Regions from separate parts of the Acidovorax sp. GW835-FHT14B10 genome, predicted to be linked through region 2. Evidence: riboswitches for the same ligand, from Rfam matches in the RefSeq annotation. Region 2 holds a riboswitch; each other region holds the start of a gene.
The links. Region 2 has a riboswitch for glycine ahead of AC1Q5S_RS15350 (penicillin-binding protein 1A). Riboswitches for the same ligand answer to the same signal wherever they lie in the genome.
Positions count from the first base shown of each region.

Region 1: linked by a shared signal. The riboswitch ahead of gcvT (glycine cleavage system aminomethyltransferase GcvT) and the one ahead of AC1Q5S_RS15350 (penicillin-binding protein 1A) in region 2 are both predicted to bind glycine.
Region 3: linked by a shared signal. The riboswitch ahead of AC1Q5S_RS05985 (D-amino acid dehydrogenase) and the one ahead of AC1Q5S_RS15350 (penicillin-binding protein 1A) in region 2 are both predicted to bind glycine.

Region 1 covers NZ_JBXAGC010000033.1:34,417-40,935, forward strand. Annotated here, with positions in the region: gene AC1Q5S_RS19435 (Lrp/AsnC family transcriptional regulator) at 1-2, opposite strand, end outside; gene AC1Q5S_RS19440 (TRAP transporter substrate-binding protein) at 407-1,378, shown strand; gene AC1Q5S_RS19445 (TRAP transporter small permease) at 1,448-1,942, shown strand; gene AC1Q5S_RS19450 (TRAP transporter large permease) at 1,939-3,216, shown strand; glycine riboswitch at 3,227-3,325, shown strand; glycine riboswitch at 3,339-3,461, shown strand; gene gcvT (glycine cleavage system aminomethyltransferase GcvT) at 3,506-4,639, shown strand; gene gcvH (glycine cleavage system protein GcvH) at 4,847-5,221, shown strand; gene gcvP (aminomethyl-transferring glycine dehydrogenase) at 5,249-6,519, shown strand, end outside.
Region 2 covers NZ_JBXAGC010000020.1:7,707-14,225, forward strand. Annotated here, with positions in the region: gene AC1Q5S_RS15350 (penicillin-binding protein 1A) at 1-2,046, opposite strand, end outside; glycine riboswitch at 2,107-2,199, opposite strand; glycine riboswitch at 2,207-2,297, opposite strand; gene AC1Q5S_RS15355 (iron-containing alcohol dehydrogenase) at 2,365-3,525, opposite strand; gene AC1Q5S_RS15360 (fumarylacetoacetate hydrolase family protein) at 3,765-4,778, opposite strand; gene AC1Q5S_RS15365 (DUF3108 domain-containing protein) at 5,023-6,180, shown strand; gene AC1Q5S_RS15370 (BTH_I0359 family protein) at 6,356-6,519, shown strand, end outside.
Region 3 covers NZ_JBXAGC010000005.1:102,601-109,119, reverse strand. Annotated here, with positions in the region: gene AC1Q5S_RS06000 (MFS transporter) at 1-627, opposite strand, end outside; gene AC1Q5S_RS05995 (YXWGXW repeat-containing protein) at 1,085-1,537, shown strand; gene AC1Q5S_RS05990 (2-keto-4-pentenoate hydratase) at 1,678-2,460, opposite strand; glycine riboswitch at 2,681-2,796, shown strand; gene AC1Q5S_RS05985 (D-amino acid dehydrogenase) at 2,889-4,208, shown strand; gene AC1Q5S_RS05980 (FIST signal transduction protein) at 4,398-5,699, opposite strand; gene AC1Q5S_RS05975 (PhaM family polyhydroxyalkanoate granule multifunctional regulatory protein) at 5,753-6,519, opposite strand, start outside.

The DNA of each region.
Region 1 (6,519 bases), on a different contig from region 2:
ATGCATCGTATTATTTTCTAAATTTGAATTTTTCAGAATATTTTTCTGCAAATTTCGAAAATCATCGCAAATTCAGAAGAACCATCCACTACCCCGGCGGCATACTTGTTTGCATCAAGGCGCTCTTACCGGAGTGCACAAACTGACAAGGCCCCGGCGGGTTACCGCCCGCACGGGGCACTTGGCAAGCAGCTTCCCCCCAGTCCACCCGCATGGCACTGTCGCGCACGCGACCCCGGCGCCCTGCCATCAGCCCCGCGCGCCGCGGATCAGCACGCTGACCCGCACAAACCCCGATGCCCAGCCAGGTGTTGCAGCGCCATAATTTTTGGCAGGCTGCAGCGCTTGTCTGCGCCGCAACCTGCAGCGCAAGCAGCACGCCAACATTTCCCCTTCAGGAGACACCATGCAATTGACCCGACTCGTCGTTGGCCTCGGCCTTGCCCTTGGCTTCATGGCCAGCGCCGCCGCGCAGACCACCATGCGCATCAGCATTTCGGTGGCGCAGAACTCGCACCAGGGCGTGGCCATCGACACCTTCGCCAAAGAAGTGGAAAAGCGCACGGGCGGCCGCTACAAGGTGCAGACCTTCTACAACGGCGCCCTGGGCGGCGAGCGCGAGTCGATTGAAGCCGTGCAACTGGGCACGCAGGAACTGGCCTTCAGCTCCACCGGCCCGGTGCCCAACTTTGTCCCCGAAACCAAGATTCTGGACGTGCCTTTCCTGTTCCGCGACAAGGCCCATGCGCGCGCGGTGCTCGACGGCCCCATCGGCCAGGACCTGCTGACCAAGTTCGACGCCAAGGGCTTCAAGGCACTGGCCTGGGCCGAAAACGGCTTTCGCCACATGACCAACAGCAAGCGCGACGTGAAGGAGCCGGGCGACCTCAAGGGCCTGAAGATGCGCACCATGGAGAACCCGGTGCACATCGCCGCCTACAAGGGCTTTGGCATCATCACCACGCCCATGGCGTTTCCCGAGGTGTTCACGGCCCTGCAGCAAGGCACCGTGGACGGGCAGGAGAACCCGCTGCCCGTCATCATCTCGGCCAAGTTCGACCAGGTGCAAAAGCATCTCACACTCACCGGCCATGTGTATTCGCCCTGCATCTTCGTGATGAACAAGGCGGCTTTTGACAAACTCAGCGCCGCCGACAAGCAGGCCTTTCTGGATGCCGCCAAGGAAGGCACCAAGGCCAACCGCGCCCGCGTGGACGAGGACGATGCCAAGGGCGTGGCCGACCTGCGCGCCAAGGGCATGACGGTGATCGACACCATCGACAAGGCCAAGTTCGTGGCGACGCTGGCCCCGGTCAACGCCGAATTTGAAAAACAGTTCGGCAAGGCCGCGCTCGACAAGATCCGCAATTACAAATAATCTTCTTGCCGCTCTATTTTCAATAGCTATTAACGCCCGCCGGCATTGCGCCAGCGGGCGTTTTCATTCATGAAAAATACTTTTCTAACCTTTGAGCGCTGGACCACGTTCAGCGCCATGCTGGCCGCCTGCGCCATGCTGGCCGTGGCGTCCACGCTGGGTATGTTCCAGATTTTGATGCGCTTCGTGTTCGAGCAGCCCGCCGAATGGACCGAGGTGCTGATCCGCTTCAGCCTGATCTGGATGGTGTTTCTGGCCATCCCCGCGGCCTTCCGCCAGGGGGCGATGGTGAGCGTGGACGTGCTGTACCGCTGGAGCCCGCCACGCATTCGCCGCGTGCTCGACTGGGTGGTGGCGCTGGCCGCGCTGGCACTGATCGGCGTCATCGTCTGGTGGGGTTGGGACTACGCCCAGCGCGGCGGCGTGCAGAGCATGGCCGGGCTGGAGTCGGTTTCGATGTTCTGGGCCTATCTGGCCATGCCGGTGGGCGGCCTTTTCTGCGTCGTCGGCATCATCGGCAACCTCATCGACCCCCTGCGCATGGAACTGGAGACAGCCCAATGAGCGCCGTGATGATTTCCACCATGGTGCTGTGCTTTGCACTCACCGTTTCCGTGGCCGTTTCCATCGGCCTTGCGTCCATCCTGGGCATCCAGGCGTCCAACGCGAACATGCTCATTTCCGTCAAGGAGATGTTCGCCTCGATCAACAAGTTTCCGCTGGCCGCCATTCCCTTCTTCATCCTGGCGGGCAACCTCATGGAAACCGGCGGCATCTCGCGCCGCCTGGTCGAATTCGCCAAGAGCATCGTGGGCGGCGTGCAGGGTGGCCTGCCCATGACCTGCGTGCTCACCTGCATGATCTTTGCCGCCGTGTCGGGCTCGTCGGTGGCCACCACGTTCGCCATTGGCGCCATCCTGGTCCCGGCGCTCATCAAGCACGGCTACCCCACCAGCTACGCGGCCGCCCTGCAGGCCACCAGCGCCGAGCTGGGCGTGATCATCCCGCCTTCCATTCCGCTCATCCTGTACGGCGTGAGTGCCGAGGTGTCGATTGGCGAGCTGTTCATCGCCGGCTTTGGCCCCGGCCTGCTGATCAGTACCGCACTGATGCTTTTCGTGTGGGGGTACTGCAAGTGGAAGGGCTGGGGCAAGAACGATGGCGACGGCCGCATGCCCATGGGCCGTGCCACGCTGCAAGCCGGCTGGGCGCTGCTGATGCCCGTGATCATCCTGGGCGGCATCTATGGCGGCGTGTTCACGCCCACCGAGGCCTCGGCCGTGGCCGTGTTCTATGCGCTGGTGGTGGGCGTGGTGATCTACCGCGAGATCCGCCTGGCGGACCTCTTCGCCATCCTGCGCAAGTCGGCCCTCTCGTCGGCGGTGATCATGTTCATCATTGCCAACGCCGGGCTGTTTGCCTTCCTCATCACGCGCGCCGGCGTGCCCGATGCCATTGGCCGCTGGCTGGAGGCGGTGCTGCAATCCCCTGCCCTGTTCTTACTGGGCGTGAACGCCGCGCTGTTCTTGATCGGCATGTTCATCGAGACCAGCGCGGCCATCATCGTGCTGGCGCCCATCCTGGCACCCGTGGCCATGCACTTCGGCGTGGACCCGGTGCACTTCGGCCTGATCATGGTGGTGAACCTCGCTTTGGGCATGATCACGCCGCCCTTTGGCGTGAACCTGTTTGCGGCCTGCACGGTGGCGCGCATCTCGCTGGACCGCATCGTCAAGCATCTGCTGCCGTTCGTCGGCGTGATCCTGGTATGCCTGATGGTCATCACTTACATGCCCTCGCTTTCGCTGTTCCTGCGCGATCTGGTGTACGCCAAGTAACGGTAGAATCGCCCGATTGTCAGGAGAGAGCCCCGCAGCACCATGCAAAAGGGCCGCCGAAGGCGCAGGCAGCAGCCGAACGCTCAGGCAAAAGGACTGGCAGCCGCCCGCAGCGATGCGGGCGTTCCCTTGCTGGAGAGAGATGTCCGCACTGCAGGTGCAGGCCATCCACCGAAGGAGCAAGCCGCGCGGCCAGCCAGGGCGCCGCGGTGAATCTCTCAGGTAAAGCGGACAGCAGGGCAAATCGCGTGGCATTCGTGCCACGCCCCCCATTTGCCCTGGAGCTCTTATGTCCGCACCTGCCACCGCCCTGCTCGCCACGCCCCTGAACGCCCTGCACATTGAACTGGGCGCCCGCATGGTGCCGTTTGCCAGCTATTCCATGCCCGTGCAGTACCCTGCAGGCCTGATGGCCGAGCACCTGCACACACGCCAGGCCGCCGGGCTGTTCGATGTATCGCACATGGGCCAGCTGAAGCTCGTCGGCCCCGATGCCGCCGCCGCGTTCGAGAGCCTGGTGCCCGTCGATGTGATCGACCTGCCCGTGGGCAAGCAGCGCTACGGCCTGCTGCTCAACGACGAGGGCGGCATCATCGACGACCTGATGTTCTTCCGCGTGGCCGACAACGAACTCTTTGTCATCGTCAACGGCGCCTGCAAGGTGGGTGACATGGCGCACATCCAGGCCCGCATCGGTCAGCGCTGCGACGTCGTGCCCATGCCCGACCACGCGCTCCTGGCGCTGCAGGGCCCCCAGGCCGTCACCGCCCTGTCGCGCCTGGCTCCGGGCATTGAAAAGCTGGTGTTCATGACGGGTGGCGATTTTTCCATCGCAGGCTGCGACTGCTTCGTGACCCGCAGCGGCTACACGGGTGAAGACGGCTTCGAGATCTCGGTGCCCGCCGCCCAGGCCGAGACCCTGGCACGCGCCCTGCTGGCCCAGCCCGAAGTCAAGCCCATCGGCCTGGGCGCGCGCAACTCGCTGCGCCTGGAAGCCGGCCTGTGCCTGTACGGCAACGACCTCGACACCACCACCACCCCGCCCGAAGCGGCACTCAACTGGGCCATCCAGAAGGTGCGCCGCACCGGCGGCGCGCGCGCGGGCGGCTTCCCAGGGGCCGACAAGGTGCTGGCGCAGCTCGACAACCCCGCCAGCCTCGCGCGCAAACGCGTCGGCCTGGTCGCGCTGGAGCGCGTGCCCGTGCGCGAGCACACCGAGTTGCAGAGCACCGACGGCCAGAAGATTGGCGAAGTGACCAGCGGCCTGCTGGGCCCCACGGTGAACGAACCCGTGGCCATGGGCTATGTGGCTCCCGCCTTTGCCGCCATCGGCACGCGGGTGAATGCCATGGTGCGCGGCAAGGCCGTGCCCATGGAAGTGCGCGCCATGCCTTTTGTGCCTGCCAATTACTTCCGCGGCTGACGGAATGACCTACCCCCTGAGTCACCTGCGGCGCCTTCCCCCTGGAAGGGGGACGCCTCCAGCGCGGCGGGGCGGCCCTTGCGCGGTGGCACTGGTATGCGCCCGCGCACAGAGCGAAGGCCGCAGTTTGGCATGTAGCCGCTGGCTTCGCTAATCCGCTTACATTGCAGATTCCTTTCTTTTTTTAGTTGCTTGAGGAGCTTTCCCATGACCGTCAAATTCTCCAAAGACCACGAATGGATCAACGCCGCCGACACGAATTCGGCCGTGGTCGGTATCACCGTGCATGCCCAGGATGCCCTGGGCGATGTGGTGTTTGTCGACCTGCCCGCCGTGGGCACCACGTTTGCCCAGGGCGACGTGGCGGGCGTGGTCGAGTCGGTCAAAGCCGCGGCCGATGTGTACATGCCGGTCTCGGGCGAGATCGTCGAAGTGAACGAAGCCCTGCGTGCCGACCCCTCGCTGGCCAACTCCGACCCGCTCAATGCGGGCTGGTTCTTCAAGGTCAAGCTCAGCGATGCCAGCCAGCTCGACGCGTTGCTCAGCGAAACCGACTACACCGAGTTCGCCAAGAACGCCTGACCCTGTTTCCTTCTTCGAGACTGCCCCATGTTGATGCAATCCGCCCTGCCGCTCGGCGCGCTTGAAAACGCCACCGAATTCCTGCCCCGCCACATCGGTATCGACGCGGCCGACGAAGCGCACATGCTGTCGGTGATCGGCGAGGCCTCGCGCCGCGCCCTCATCGACTCCATCGTGCCGCGCTCCATTGCCCGCAGCCGCGCCATGGACCTGCCGCTGCCGGTCACGGAAAGCGCTGCGCTGGCCGAACTCAAGGCGATTGCATCCAAAAACAAGGTCTTGAAGAGCTTCATCGGCCAGGGTTATTACGACACGCACATTCCCGGCGTCATCCTGCGCAACATCCTGGAAAACCCCGCCTGGTACACGGCCTACACGCCCTACCAGGCGGAGATTTCGCAGGGCCGCATGGAAGCCCTGGTCAATTTCCAGACCATGGTCTGCGACCTCACGGCCATGCCGATCGCCAACGCCTCCATGCTCGACGAGGCCACGGCCGCCGCCGAGGCCATGACGCTGGCCAAGCGCTCGGTCAAATCCAAGAGCAACGTGTTCGTGGTGGCCGGTGACGCGCACCCGCAGACCATCGAGGTGATCCAGACCCGCGCCAAACCGCTGGGCATCGAGGTGCGTCTGGCCAACTCGGCCGAGGAGTGGAATGCCGCGCTCGATGGCGACTATTTCGCCGTGCTGGCCCAGTACCCCGCCACCAGCGGCCGCATCGACGACCTGCGCGCCGACGTGGAAAAAGCCCATGCCAAACAGGCCGCCTTCATCGCAGCCGCCGACCTGCTGGCCCTCACGCTGATCACCCCGCCCGGTGAATGGGGCGCCGACATCGTGGTGGGCACCACGCAACGCTTTGGCATGCCCATGGGTGCCGGTGGCCCGCACGCCGCCTACATGGCCTGCCGCGACGAGTTCAAGCGCTCCCTGCCCGGCCGCCTGGTCGGCGTGAGCGTGGACGTGCATGGCAAGCCCGCCTACCGCCTGGCCCTGCAGACGCGCGAGCAGCACATCCGCCGCGAAAAGGCCACCTCCAACATCTGCACGGCCCAGGTGCTGCCGGCCGTGATCTCCAGCATGTACGCCGTCTACCACGGTCCCGAGGGCCTGCAGCGCATTGCCCGGCGCGTGGCCAGCTACACGGCCATCCTGGCGAAAGGGCTGGAGCAGCTGGGAGCACCCGTGCGCCCGCAAGCCGCGTTCGACACCCTCTCGCTGAAAACCGATGGCGCTACCCAATCCATAGCCGCTCGCGCAGTATCCATGGGTGCCAACCTGCGGGTTTACTTCGA
Region 2 (6,519 bases):
GCCGGCGAACCACACATCCCGCGCATCGTTGGAGGTACCGGTCTTGCCGGCCACATCGGGGCGGCCCAGCGCCTTCGCACGCCGGCCGGTGCCGTGCTGCACCACGTCGCGCAGCATGCTGTCCAGCACGAAGGCATTGCGCTCGGACACCACGGTCGCACGGGGCGATGGCGCGTTCGCTGCGTACAGCACCGCGCCGCCGCGCTCGCTCACCTGGTGGATCAGCCGGGGCTGCACCAGGGTGCCGCCGTTGGCAAACACGGCATAGGCCTGCGTCAGCTGCAGCGGCGTGATGGCGCCCGCCCCCAGGGCCAGCGGCAACCGGGGTGGATTGCGTTCGGGCAAGAATCCAAAGCGGGTGGCGAACTCCTGCACGTACTGAACCCCGGCCGCGTCCATCAGGTTGACGGCCACCAGGTTCTTGGAGCGCACCAGGCCGCGCCGTGCGGTGATGAAGCCCTCGTAGTTGCCGCCGTAGTTGCGCGGGCTCCAGGCGGGGCGGCCGCGGGCGGCAGGGGTCACCACACGCTGCGTATCGTCGATCAAGGTGCCCGGGGCATAGCCTTTCTCCAGCGCCGCCGAAAAGATGAACGGCTTGAAGGTCGAGCCCGGCTGGCGAAAGGCCTGCACGGCGTGGTCGAACTGGTTGAAGGCGTAGTCGAAGCCCCCCGTGAGCGCCAGAATGTCGCCGGTTTCCGTGTCCATGGAGACCAGCGCGCCCTCCATGCCCGGCAACTGGCCCAGATCCCACCTTTCACGGGCATCGGCCACGACGCGAATCACCGCGCCCGGCGCAATGCGCCGCCGCGCGGGCGCATCGGGCTTCAGGGCGGCACGCGCGCTGGCGTTGAGCCGGCTGCGCGGTATCCGCACCGGCGTGCCATCGCGCAGCCATGCGGCAATGCCCTCGGCCTCGGACGCCGCATGCACCAGGGCGGCACGCAGTTCCCCGCTGTCGCGGTAGGGCGCCAGCGCGGCGCGCAGGGCGCGGGGGTCAGCGGCCGGCATATCACCCGGAACTGCGCCCTGGATGCGCCCCTCGGGGCCGGCATAGCCACGGGCATCCTGCGCACCCAGAATGCCCGCGCGCAGCGCACGCGTGGCCGCGCGCTGCGCGGGAACGCTGAGGGTGGTGACGACATCCAGGCCCAGCGCATACGCGTCTTCGCCATACTGCTCCAGCACCATCTTGCGGGCCTGTTCCACGGCAAAGGCGGCGGCCGGCTCGATGGAACGGTATTGCGTTCGCAGCGTCAGTGCCTGTGCCCGCGCCTCCTGGTAGGCGGGCGCATCCAGGTAGCCCAGTGCGTGCATGCGCTGCAGGATGTACTGCTGGCGGATGATGGCGCGCTCGCGGTTCACAACGGGGTTGTACGCCGACGGCGCCTTGGGCAGTCCGGCCAGCACGGCGGCTTCGGCCACCGTCAGCTCGTCCAGTGTCTTGTCGAAGTACACCGATGCCGCAGCCGCAAAGCCGTAGGCACGCTCGCCCAGATAGATCTGGTTCATGTACAGCTCCAGGATCTTGTCCTTGCTGTAGGTGGCTTCGAGCTTGTAGGCCAGCAAGATTTCCATGAGCTTGCGGCTGTAGGTTTTGACGCGGCTCAGAAAGAACACCCGCGCCACCTGCATCGTGATGGTGCTGGCACCCTGGACATGCTCCCCCGATACCACATTGCGCAGCGCAGCGCGCGCCAGTCCGGTGAAGTCCACCGCGCCATGCTCATAAAAGCGGGCATCTTCGATGGCCAGCAGCGCCTGGCGCACCTGCAGCGGGATCTGTCCTATCGGCACGAATTCCCGGCGCTCCTCGCCATATTCCGCCAGCAGCGTGCCGTCCCTGGCATAGATGCGCATCGGCAGCATGGGATCGTAGTCGGCCAGGTGGTCCACCTCTGGCAGCTGCTGCCACACCATGTGCAGCACATAGGCCCCGCCCGCGCTGCCTGCCACGGTCAGCCCCAGGAAAAAACCCGCGAGAAACTTCAGGATCGGGTGCTTTTTGGGCGAAGGGGCAGGTGCGGCAACAGGCGACGATGGGTGCATCAGGGGGAACTCTGGCTAGGGCAGGACCCGTGCCATGACGGGCCTGCGGCGCCGCTCCCCCTGTCCTTTTACCTGAGAGTTTCGGCTGCCTGGGCAGCCTGCCCCTTCGGTGGGCCCCCGCCTGCGTTGCGCAGGGCGGCGGCCTCTCTCCAGTCGGCGATGGTCTCCTGCGGTCCGGTTTGCCTGAGCGATGATGGGAGTTTGCGCCTTCGGCGGAGGCGGATCGCGCCCCTCTCTCCCGCAGGATAGGCGCTCACTGTAAATCACCCGCCAAAACCAGCCCCGTTCAAAAGGTCAATATCCAGCCCCCCCGTCCGGTTACAGCGCGGCTGCAAGGATGCGGCGGCTCACGGCGGGCGTGATCTCGCGCTGCTCGCCCAGCTGCACCATGCCATGCGCTTCGAGCTGGGCCACCACGGTGTCCACCACCTCCGCGCCCAGGCCATAGCCCGACAGGCGCGTGGCGATGCCCATGCTTTCAAAGAAGGCGCGCGTGCGCTCGATGGCGGCGGTGATGCGCTCGTCATCCGTGCCGCTGGCGATGCCCCACACGCGCTCGCCATACTGCAGCAGCTTGGCGCGCTTCGGGCCACGGCGCTCATTCAGCAGCGCGGGCAGCACAATCGCCAGCGTGCGGGCATGGTCGATGCCGTGCAGCGCGGTGAGTTCGTGCCCGATCATGTGCGTGGCCCAGTCCTGCGGCACGCCGGCGCCGATCAGGCCATTGAGCGCCATGGTGGCGGCCCACATGAGGTTGGCGCGGTCGTCGTACACAGGCTCGGGTGCGGTCAGCAAGCGCGGGCCGATCTCGATCAGCGTCTGCAAAATGCCCTCGGCAAAGCGGTCCTGCACGGGTGCGTTGACCGGATAGGTCAGGTACTGCTCCACCGTGTGCACGAAAGCGTCGACCACGCCGTTGGCCAGTTGCTGCGGCGGCAGCGTGTAGGTCTTGGTGGGGTCGAGCACCGAGAACCTGGGGTAGCTGTGCACGCTGCTGAAGGACAGCTTGGCCCCCTTGCCCCGGTGCGTGATCACGCCGCCGTTGTTCATCTCCGAGCCCGTGGCGGGCAGCGTGAGCACGGCGCCAAACGGCACGGCCCGCGTGATGTTGCGGCCGCGCTTTTCGAGGATGGCCCAGGCATCGCCCTCAAAGTGCACGGCAGCGGCGATGAACTTGGTGGCATCGATCACCGAACCACCCCCCACGGCCAGCAGAAAGTCGAACCCGCCGGCGCGGGTCTGCTCGACGGCCTGCATCGAAGTTTCGAAGCTCGGGTTGGGTTCGATGCCGCGGAAGGTGGCGTGCTGCCGTTCGCCCAGCGCGGCGCGCACTTCGGCCAGCGTGCCGGTCTTTTCGGCACTGGCGCCGCCCACCAGGATCAGCACCTTGGCCGCTGCGGGCACCAGCTTCGCCAGGTCGGCGATGCGGCCCTGGCCGAAAACGATGTGGGTGGGGTTGTGGAAGTCGAAATTCAGCATGGCAATGGGGGGGGTTGGCGCACCACCGTGCCCCTTGCCGCACCGGATGGCCCGGCAGGCGGCAGGAACGCAGGGCAGTGATGGGAAAAAACCGCCAGGCCAGCAAGCCCGGTGGACGGACTGCCCATTGTCCGCGCGAAGCCGCCTGCACCCCTGTCGCCCCGGACAAAACCCTTGCGCCCACCGGTCTGCCCTGCCGCATGGGCCAAAAGTCAGGTTCTGAAAAATGACGCCACCACTCATCCCCCCTCAGGCGATGCAATCGCCTGGTCGATGGCACCGAAGATGCTGGCGCCGTCCTTGCCCTTGACCTCGATGCGGATAGTGTCGCCAAACTTCATGAACTCGGTGGAAGGCTTGCCGTCCTGGATGGTCTCGATGCAGCGCTTTTCGGCGATGCAGCTGTAGCCCTTGGGCCATTCGGTGCGGCCGTCTTGCTCCACGCCCTGGTTGCTGACGGTGCCGCTGCCCACGATGGAGCCCGCCCGCACATTGCGCGTCTTGGCGATGTGCGCGATGAGTTGGCCGAAGTGGAAGGTCATCTCGGGGCCGGCGTCGCACATGCCGACCTTGCGGCCATTCCAGGTGGACTGCACGGTCAGGTGCAGGCGACCGTGGTCCCAGGCATCGCCCAGTTCGTCCAGCGTCACGGCCACGGGACCGAAGGCGGTGGCGGGCTTCGCTTGGAAGAAGCCAAAACCCTTGGCCAGCTCGGCCGGAATCAGGTTGCGCAGGCTCACGTCGTTGGCAATCATCACCAGGCGAATGCCGTCCAGCGCCTGGTTGGCGTTGGTGCCCATCTTCACGTCGCCGGTGATGACGGCGATCTCGGCCTCGAAATCGATGCCCATGGCCTCGCTGGGCACCACCACGTCGTCGCAGGGTCCAATGAAATCATCGCTGCCGCCCTGGTACATCAGCGGATCGGTGTAGAAGCTCTCTGGAACCTCGGAGTTGCGGGCTTTTCGAACCAGTTCAACGTGGTTGATGTAGGCCGAACCGTCAGCCCACTGGTAGGCACGCGGCAGCGGGGCCATGCACCGGGCGGGGTCAAAGGGGAAGGCGTGGCGCGCGCGGCCGTTGTTGAGCTGGTCGTACAGGTCCTGCAGCTGGGGCGACAGGAAGCCCCAGTCGTCCAGCACCTGCTGCAGCTTGCTGGCAATGCCGGTCGCATAATGGGCCGTGCCCAGGTCGCGGGAGACGACGACCAGTTGGCCGTCGCGCGAGCCGTCTTTGTAGGTGGCAAGTTTCATGGGGAACAGAACCTTCGTCTCAACAGAAATGGCGGAAATGGCGCAAACCCCACAAGATTACGCGGGGTTCCATGGATTCAACTGAACAAAATTCGCAAATTTTTGGTGGGAATGAATAAAGAAGAACGTGCCGGCACCCCGTCCGTGGAGGTCGGCTTTCTGCTGCAGGAAGCGCGGAGCCAGGCCACCCGGCTGCCGCACCACCTGGGCGCGGTCCGCGCCTGACGCCTGCAGGAACCCCGCCATGCCACGCCGGCCACTCCTTGTATTGACCGCCCTGGTGCTGGCGCTGCACTGGCTGGTGCTGCAGGGCATGCCCATGGCCTGGGACAGCAGCCCGTCCCTCCCCCCCGCCGCACAGGTTTTCAGCACACGCAGCATTGCCCCCACGCCGCCGGCCGCGGCGCCCACCGCACCGCCTGCACCTCCCGCGCCTGCCCGCCCCGCGGCGGTGCGCAAGAAACCCGCCGCCCCCCCGGCGACGCAGCACGCAGCGAAGGCAGCCACCGAGCTCCCCCCCACGCCTTCGGCGCCGCCCGACAACCCCGGCGAAGTCCCACCGCCCGACGCGGTGGTAGACACCGCGGGCACGCCGACATCCGAAATGCCCGATGCCGATGCCGTGGCCACCGCCCCTGCGCCCGACGCCAGCACGCCGGCCATTCCATCGCCCACGGTCCCCGACAATCCCCTGGGCGCCGGCGTGGACATCAGCCCTCCCGGCAGCGCCACAGGCCCGGCGGCCGACGCCACCAGCTTCGCCGTGCGCCTGCCCGCGCCGGTGCGCCTGGCCTTTGATGTCAGCGGGCAGGCCAAAAAATTCAACTACAGCGCCAGCGCCGAGCTGTTCTGGCAGCACGACGGCAGCCGCTACGAAGCCCGCCAGGAGATCAGCGCCTTTCTGCTGGGCACCCGCTCCCAGGGCAGTGTGGGTCAGATCACCGCGCAGGGGCTGCAGCCCGAGCGCTTTGCCGACCGCTCGCGCAGCGAACAGGCTGCCCATTTTGACCATGCCCAGGGCCGCATCACCTTCAGCGCCAACACCCCGCAGGCGGCCGTGGGGCCCGGCGCGCAAGACCGCCTGAGCGTGTTCATCCAGCTCGGTGCCATGCTGGCAGCCGACCCGGGGCGGTTCGTGCCGGGCACCCAGGTCACCCTGACCACCGCCAGTGCCCGCAGCGCCGACCGGTGGACCTTCTCGATCGAGGGGCAGGAAACGCTGGACCTGCCCGCCGGCCCCCTGCTGGCCTGGAAGCTGCAGCGCCTGCCGCGCCGCGATTACGACCAGAAGGCCGAACTGTGGCTGGCCCCCGACCTGGGCTACATGCCCGTGCGCATCCGCCTGACCCAGGCCAATGGCGACTTTGCCGACCTGCGCCTGCGCAACAGCGGCCCGCCCTGATCGCCCAGGTGTTCCCAGGTGTTGCTTGCCGGTGCCCCGGTGGCAATTCATCCCCACAAACCCGACGCAGGCCGTTTTTCGTGAAATACTGCAAAGCATCAGGTACCGGGAGCCTTGGGACTTGAACTCTGACCGCCCGCTGTCATCTGATTCCTATATCGACTGGGGGAACGCCATGCACATGCTCTACGACTCTGACTCCTTTGTGGTGGTCCACATGCTGCCCGACGCCGTGGAGCAAAAAGAGGGCCCACTGAACGACACTGCACCGCCAAAGCCCCAACTGGCCCGCCACGGCTTTGAAATTGTGGACAAGCGATCGGGCAAGGAGGTGTATCT
Region 3 (6,519 bases), on a different contig from region 2:
GAACTGCGCCACGGAACGCCCCAGCAGCGCCAGCACCACGCAGACCACGGCCACGGTGGTGTGGCCGATGCCAGGTAAGGCCACCAACAGGCCACCGGCCACGTTGCCCAGCAAGATGGCCACGAAGGTGCCCATCTCCACCATGCCATTGCCACCCGTGAGCTCGCGCTCGCTGAGCACCTGGGGCAGGTAGGCGAACTTGACCGGCCCGAACAGCGTGGAGTGCACGCCCATCAAAAAGGTGCACAGCAGCAGCACCGGCGCGTTGCCCGCCATGAACCCGCCCGCCGCCACCAGCATGATGGCGATCTCCAGGTTCTTCACGAAGCGGATCATGCGCGTCTTGTCGTATTTGTCGGTGAGTTGCCCCGACGTGGCCGAGAACAGCAAAAACGGCAGGATGAACAGCGCACCGATCACCAGCCCCGCCATCGCCGGCGGCAGCCACGACACGCTGAACTGGTAGGTGACCATCACCGTGAAGGCGAACTTGAACAGATTGTCGTTGGCCGCGCCGGAGAACTGCGTCCAGAAGAACGGCGCAAAGCGGCGCTGGCGCAGCAGGGCGAACTGGCTGGGGTCCTCCTGCGCGGGCACAGCGCTGGTGGACGGGGTCTGGGGGTGCATGCGTTTTTTCCTCGTTTTCGACGGGTTTGCTGTGTTGTGTTGGCCGGCCGGCACGCCAGATGCGCGGCCCGCATGCGCCTCCCTCGGCGTGGGCGCCATTCTGCCCATACGCCGTGGCGCGCGGCAGGTCCGGCGTGCCGCTGTTGCACAAAGCCGCCAGCGCCGACCACACCAGTCAGGCCACACCGGCCGCCAGCAGTTGCTTGGGCGGTGGCCCGACGCAACACGGCGCCCTGCGATGGGGCGTCCAGCCTGCCCGGCGCCACGCAGCGCAGTGCCAGCAGACCCCACAGGCCCGCGATGGCAAAGGACAGGTGGCTCCGCACATCCAGCGCGCACGGCGGCGCGCTGAAACACAACTTCACAACACTTCGCACAGCGCCTACACGCGCTTGACGCAGCGCCCCCACGATCAAGGCTCCCGGTTCCGCACGGAATCATTTCTGAGGAGAACACCATGGCACGCATTGCCCTCGCCGCCGCTTCCATCGCCCTGCTGTCGCTGAGCGCCCTGACGACGGCGCACGCACAGGTCGGCGCCACCGTCATCATCCAGTCCGGCAGCCCCCAGTACCAGCGCCCCGCGCCGGCCCTGGTGCAATACCAGGCGCCGCCGCCTCCGCGCCATGAGGCCGCGCCCCGCCCCCGGCGCGGCATGGCGTGGGTGCCCGGCCACTGGGAATGGCGCGGCCACCGCCATGTATGGCTGGCGGGCTACTGGGTGAAGGCCCGCCCTGGCTACCACTACCGTGAACCCCGCTGGGCCGAGCATGACGGCCGCTGGGCCATGCAGCGCGGCGGCTGGGACCGTGACCGGGACGGCCTGGCCAATCGCTACGACCGGGACCGTGATGGCGATGGCGTGCCCAACCGCCACGACCGCCAGCCCGACAACCCGCGTCGCAACTGACCTTGCGGCGCAGGCGGCCCCCTGCGGCTTCCCAGGGGGCATTCCATTGCCAAGTCATTCGCGTCCAGGCGCAAAGCCGCAGACAGTGCTGCAGCACGGCAAGGCGAAGCAACGACGACACGGAGGGTTTGGAAAAGGAATCAGACCAGGTGCAGCTCGGCGCGGCCCAGGCCCGGGAAGTCGGCCACCACCACCGTGCCCGGCGCCACCAGGACGGTGCCGGTGCACGAGCCCGTGGTCACCCACTGGCCCGCGCGCAGGCCGCCCAGGCTGCGCGCGCCCTCGTTGGCCAGCCACACCAGCAGCCGCAGCGGCTCGCCCGCCGGGTTGCCCCAGGCGGCGCGCTCTACGGCCACCGTGCCGTTGACGGACAGACTCACCGGCTGCACCAGGGGCTGCACCGCAGCCACGTTGGCCGACCCCGAACCCACCATCAATGCGCCATGGCAGGCCTGGTCGGCCAGGCGGCTGAACTCACCCTGCTGGGCCCAGGCGGCAAAGCGCGTGTCGCACACCTCGATGGCGGCGCGCACCGATGCCATGGCCGCCAGCACCTCGGCCGGGCTGTAGGGCGCGGTGCGCTCGGGCAGGTCGGCGCCCAGCTCGTACACCAGCTCTGCCTCGACCCCCATCACGGCAAAGCCTGCGGCAGGCAAATGCACGGCCTGCCCGGTTGACGCGACCGCCACCGAATCGCGGGTGAGCGCCGCGCGCGCGGGCAGCGCCTGGGGCGATGCGGCGCCCACCTTCCAGCCCGCGATCTCGCCGCGCTCGCGCACCACGGCGTCCTGCACGGCATAGGCCTGGGCCACATTGCACGGGCGCAGGGCGGCGGGCAGATCGAGCGGCCGGGGCATGCGCCCCTGGCGCGCCATGGTGAGCAAGGCCGCGCTGGCAAAGGGATCAAAGGCGGTATCAGACATGGCAGGCATCCTGGGGGGTAAAGCTTGGCGGATTATGGCGAGGCACCGGTTTCAGCGCCTTTCCAGCATCAGCAACGATTGCCATCCATTAGCGCGCACAGACCCCTTTTTGCGCCGCAGTGCCGCCTAGAATCGGCCTCGCAGGAGAGTCAGCGGCACCGTCCGCTTCACCGAAGGCGCAAACTCCCATACACGCTCAGGTTCCGTACTGCACCATTCAACAAAGCCGTCTGGAGAGCCGCCACGACCTACATGCGTGGCGCACCGAAGGAGCAAACCACGCGCCATGCCGGCGATGCGGTGAATCTCTCAGGTACCAAGGACAGGGGGAGCGGCAGCTTGGCAGACGCGCCGGCTGCACGCTATTTAATCAATAGCATCTACCGAACGCCTGTCAAGCGCCAGAGCCCAGAAAGGCTTTGAAAATCATGCGCGTGATCGTTTTGGGTGCCGGCCTGCTCGGCGTGACTTTGGCGTATTTCCTGCAGCAACTCGGCCATGAGGTCACGGTGATCGACCGCCAGGGCGCGCCCGGTGCCGAGACCAGCTTTGCCAACGGTGGCCAGATCTCGGTGAGCCATGCCGAGCCCTGGGCCAACCCCAGTGCGCCGCTCAAGGTGCTGCAGTGGCTGGGTCAGGAAGATGCACCGCTCTTGTTCCGCCTGCGCGCCGACATGCGCCAGTGGCTGTGGGGCCTGCAGTTCTTGCGCAACTGCACCCCGGCGCGCACGCGCCACAACATCGAGCAGATCGTGCGCCTGGGCACCTACAGCCGCAGCGTGCTGCAGCAGCTGCGCGCGGCCACCGGCATCGCGTACGACCAGCGCACACAGGGCATCCTGCACTTCTATACCAACGCCAGGGAGTTCGACGGCGCACTGGCCCCGGCTGAGCAGATGCGCCAGCTCGGCTGCGAGCGCCAGGTCATCAGCGCCGACGAGGCCGTGCGCATCGAGCCAGCCCTCGCCCATATCCGCCCGCAACTGGCCGGCGCCACTTACACGGCCGAGGACGAGTCGGGCGATGCCAACCAGTTCACCCGCGAACTGGCCCGGCTGTGCGCGGCGGCGGGCGTGCAATTTCGCCTGGGCCACCACATCACGGCGCTGCGCGAGGCCGGTGGCCACATCGACCATGTGGAGCTGACCAACGCCGAGGGCCGCTTCGAGCGCGTGCGCGGCGACGCCTTCGTGCTGGCCATGGGCTCGTTCAGCCCGCTGTTGGCGCAGCCGCTGGGCATTCGCCTGCCCATCTACCCGGCCAAGGGCTATTCGGTGACCATGCCGGTCAAGGATGCGTCGATGGCCCACGGGGTGAGCCTGACGGATGACGAGTTCAAGCTGGTGTTCTCGCGCTACACCAGCGAGCGCGGCGGCGACCGGCTGCGCATTGCCGGCACGGCGGAATTGAACGGCTATGACCGCAACCTGAACCCGATGCGCTGCGAGGCCATCGTGCGCCGCGTGGAGCAGCTCTTTCCCGGCGCGGGCGATGCCAGCCAGGCCCAGTTCTGGACCGGCCTGCGCCCCGCCACGCCCAGCAACGTGCCGCTGATCGGCAAGACCAAGGTGGCCAACCTGTTCCTCAACACCGGCCACGGCACGCTGGGCTGGACGCACGCCTGCGGCTCGGGCAAGGCGCTGGCCGACATCGTGAGCGGCCGCGTGCCCGAGGTGGATTTTGCGTTTCAGGGAATGGCCGCGGGGTGTGCCTCCCCTGCGCTGGTACCGGCAGCCAGGAGGGCCTGACCCCGGGAACCGGTTGCCATCACCGGTTTCCGCCCGGAACGCGGGAAAGCGCCGAGGCGCCGCCCCCGTGCCCGTGACATACGCCACCACCATGGCGCGCAGCGGCACGCCGTGGGATGCCTGCGGCCTGCCAGCGGAAGGCGGTTGAGCACGACCACGCCCCCCAAACAAAGCAAGCTGGAGGAGCCCTCAGGCGCTGACGAACACCGTCAGCACACCGGTGTAGCCATACAGATGGTGGTGTGCGATTTCGCCGCCCGCAAAAAAACCTGTCAACGGCACATCGCCCAGCGCATGCCGCACGATCTGCAACTCGGCGCTGGGCCCGCCAAAGTGCGGGCCACCCCGACCCGAGCAACTCACATAGATGGCGCCCCGGATGGACCGGGCCGCGGGGCTGGCCGCCGCCGGTGCCGCGCTGCCAGGCGCCTGGCGCAAACCCTCCTGCGCTTCGCTGGCCTGCGGTGCCGGCTCTGTTTCTTCCGGCGACAGCTCCTCGCGGATTTCCGCGCAGATGCGCATCAGGTCGGCGCGGGCCGCGGCCACGTTGCGCTGGCAAAACGCCAGGTGCATGCCGGGCTCCACATGGTCGGCCAGCGCCACCCCCCGGCGCGCACCATCGAGGCCCACGATATGGCGCACCCGGGTGTCCGTGCCAAAGTGGCCGGTGTGCTGCGCCCCCTGCGGCTGTTCGCCGGCATCGACCAGCCCCGCCAGGGTGGCCCGCACCTTGCGCAACGCCGCCTGCGGATCGCCGTCCAGCGACACATCGAGCGTGGACAGCAGCACATCCAGCGCGGGCTCCGCGTCGAGCTGCAGTACCACATTCTCGTGCGCAGCGGTGACGGTGTGCAAGCGCCCCACCGGCTGGCATCCCTGCGTGACCCGCGACAGCAGCGCCACGCCGGGTCCGAAGGCCACGCCCGAGAGGCCACCATCGAACACCCCGCCCGCCGCCCCGTGGCCGGCGATGTTGCCATTGCCGGCCACGGCGAACTGCACACTGGCGCCCCGGCTGGCACTGAGCCCGCCAAACAGGTAGCCGGTGGTGGTGCGCGCGGCCATTTCGCCCAGCAGCTCCGCCAGCTCGGCCGTGTGGCCATCGGCATGCACCAGCGCGGTATGGGCCTCGAAGCCGCTGGCGGGATTGCGCGGCAGCGGGGCCACGCCCGAGAACACGCGGTACTGGTCGGCCGGGATGTCGAGCAGCATCATCGACAGCGCAGGCTCATCGAAATACTCGGCATTGTTGGCCGCGACCCCCACGCCCACGGTACCGCTCCAGTCGGTCACTTCGGGCAGCTCACCACTCAGGAAGTCGAACAGTGCCTGCGCCTCGCTGGCGTAGTGGTCGGTGATGTAGAGCAGGCCCAGCGTGGGGGTGTGCGCGTAGTCGGGCAGGGCCATCTGGGCGCGCAACTGCGCCAGCACCAGGGCGGCGGCCATGCGCCACTGGGGATGGGTGGCATGGCCGGTGGGAAATAGTTTCATGGTGTGACCTCACGGGCGGCGGCGGGCGCTGCCTGCAGCACCGCCAGAGCAGCCTATCCGCCTGCCGGCTTGCGCGGTGCGCGGCGGGCCGTAGTTTTCTTGGCGGCGGATTTGGCCGCAGATTGGGCGGGCGCCTTCCTGGCGGCGGGCTTTTTGGCAGCGGTCGGCCTGGTCGCACCGGCGGCAGTGCGCTGGCCGGCCTGCAGGGTCTGCAGCCCCTTGGCGGCAAACTGGCTGGCCATGTCGGTGGCGGTCTTGAGGGCTTCGGTGGCCATGCTTGTGGTGGGGTCCAGCGTCGCCGGCTTGCCGGCGTCTTTCAGGGCGCTGGCAGCGATCTGCTGAAACTGGCTGGTCAGCGCACCCCACCATTGCATGGGGTCCACCAGGGCCGGCTCAGGGGCCTTGGCGGCCTGCGCATCTCCGGCCGCAGCAGGCTGGACGGGTTCAGCGGGCTGTGGCGCAGCCGCTGCGGGCGCGGGTGCCGGCGCGGGGGCGCTGGCCCGGCTGGCAACGGTATCGGCGGCCTTGGGCTTGAAGGCATTGGCCACCTCGGCCATGCTGAGGTTCATGCCCTGGAGCGTGGCCAGGGTCATCTTCTGCACTTCCAACGCCTGGACGGTGGCCGTCAGGGCGCGCGAGTTCTGCTCCAGCCAGAACTGCACGGCCTTGAGTTCGTCGATGCGCTTTTCCAGCTCTTCGACACTGAGCGTGGGCGCCACCCAGTTCGACAGGTTGGGCAGCTGGGGAATGCTGCTGGAGGCGCCTTTGGCCAGGCTTTGCAGAAAGTCGAAGCCGGGGACGAATTTGCCGAAACCAAAGT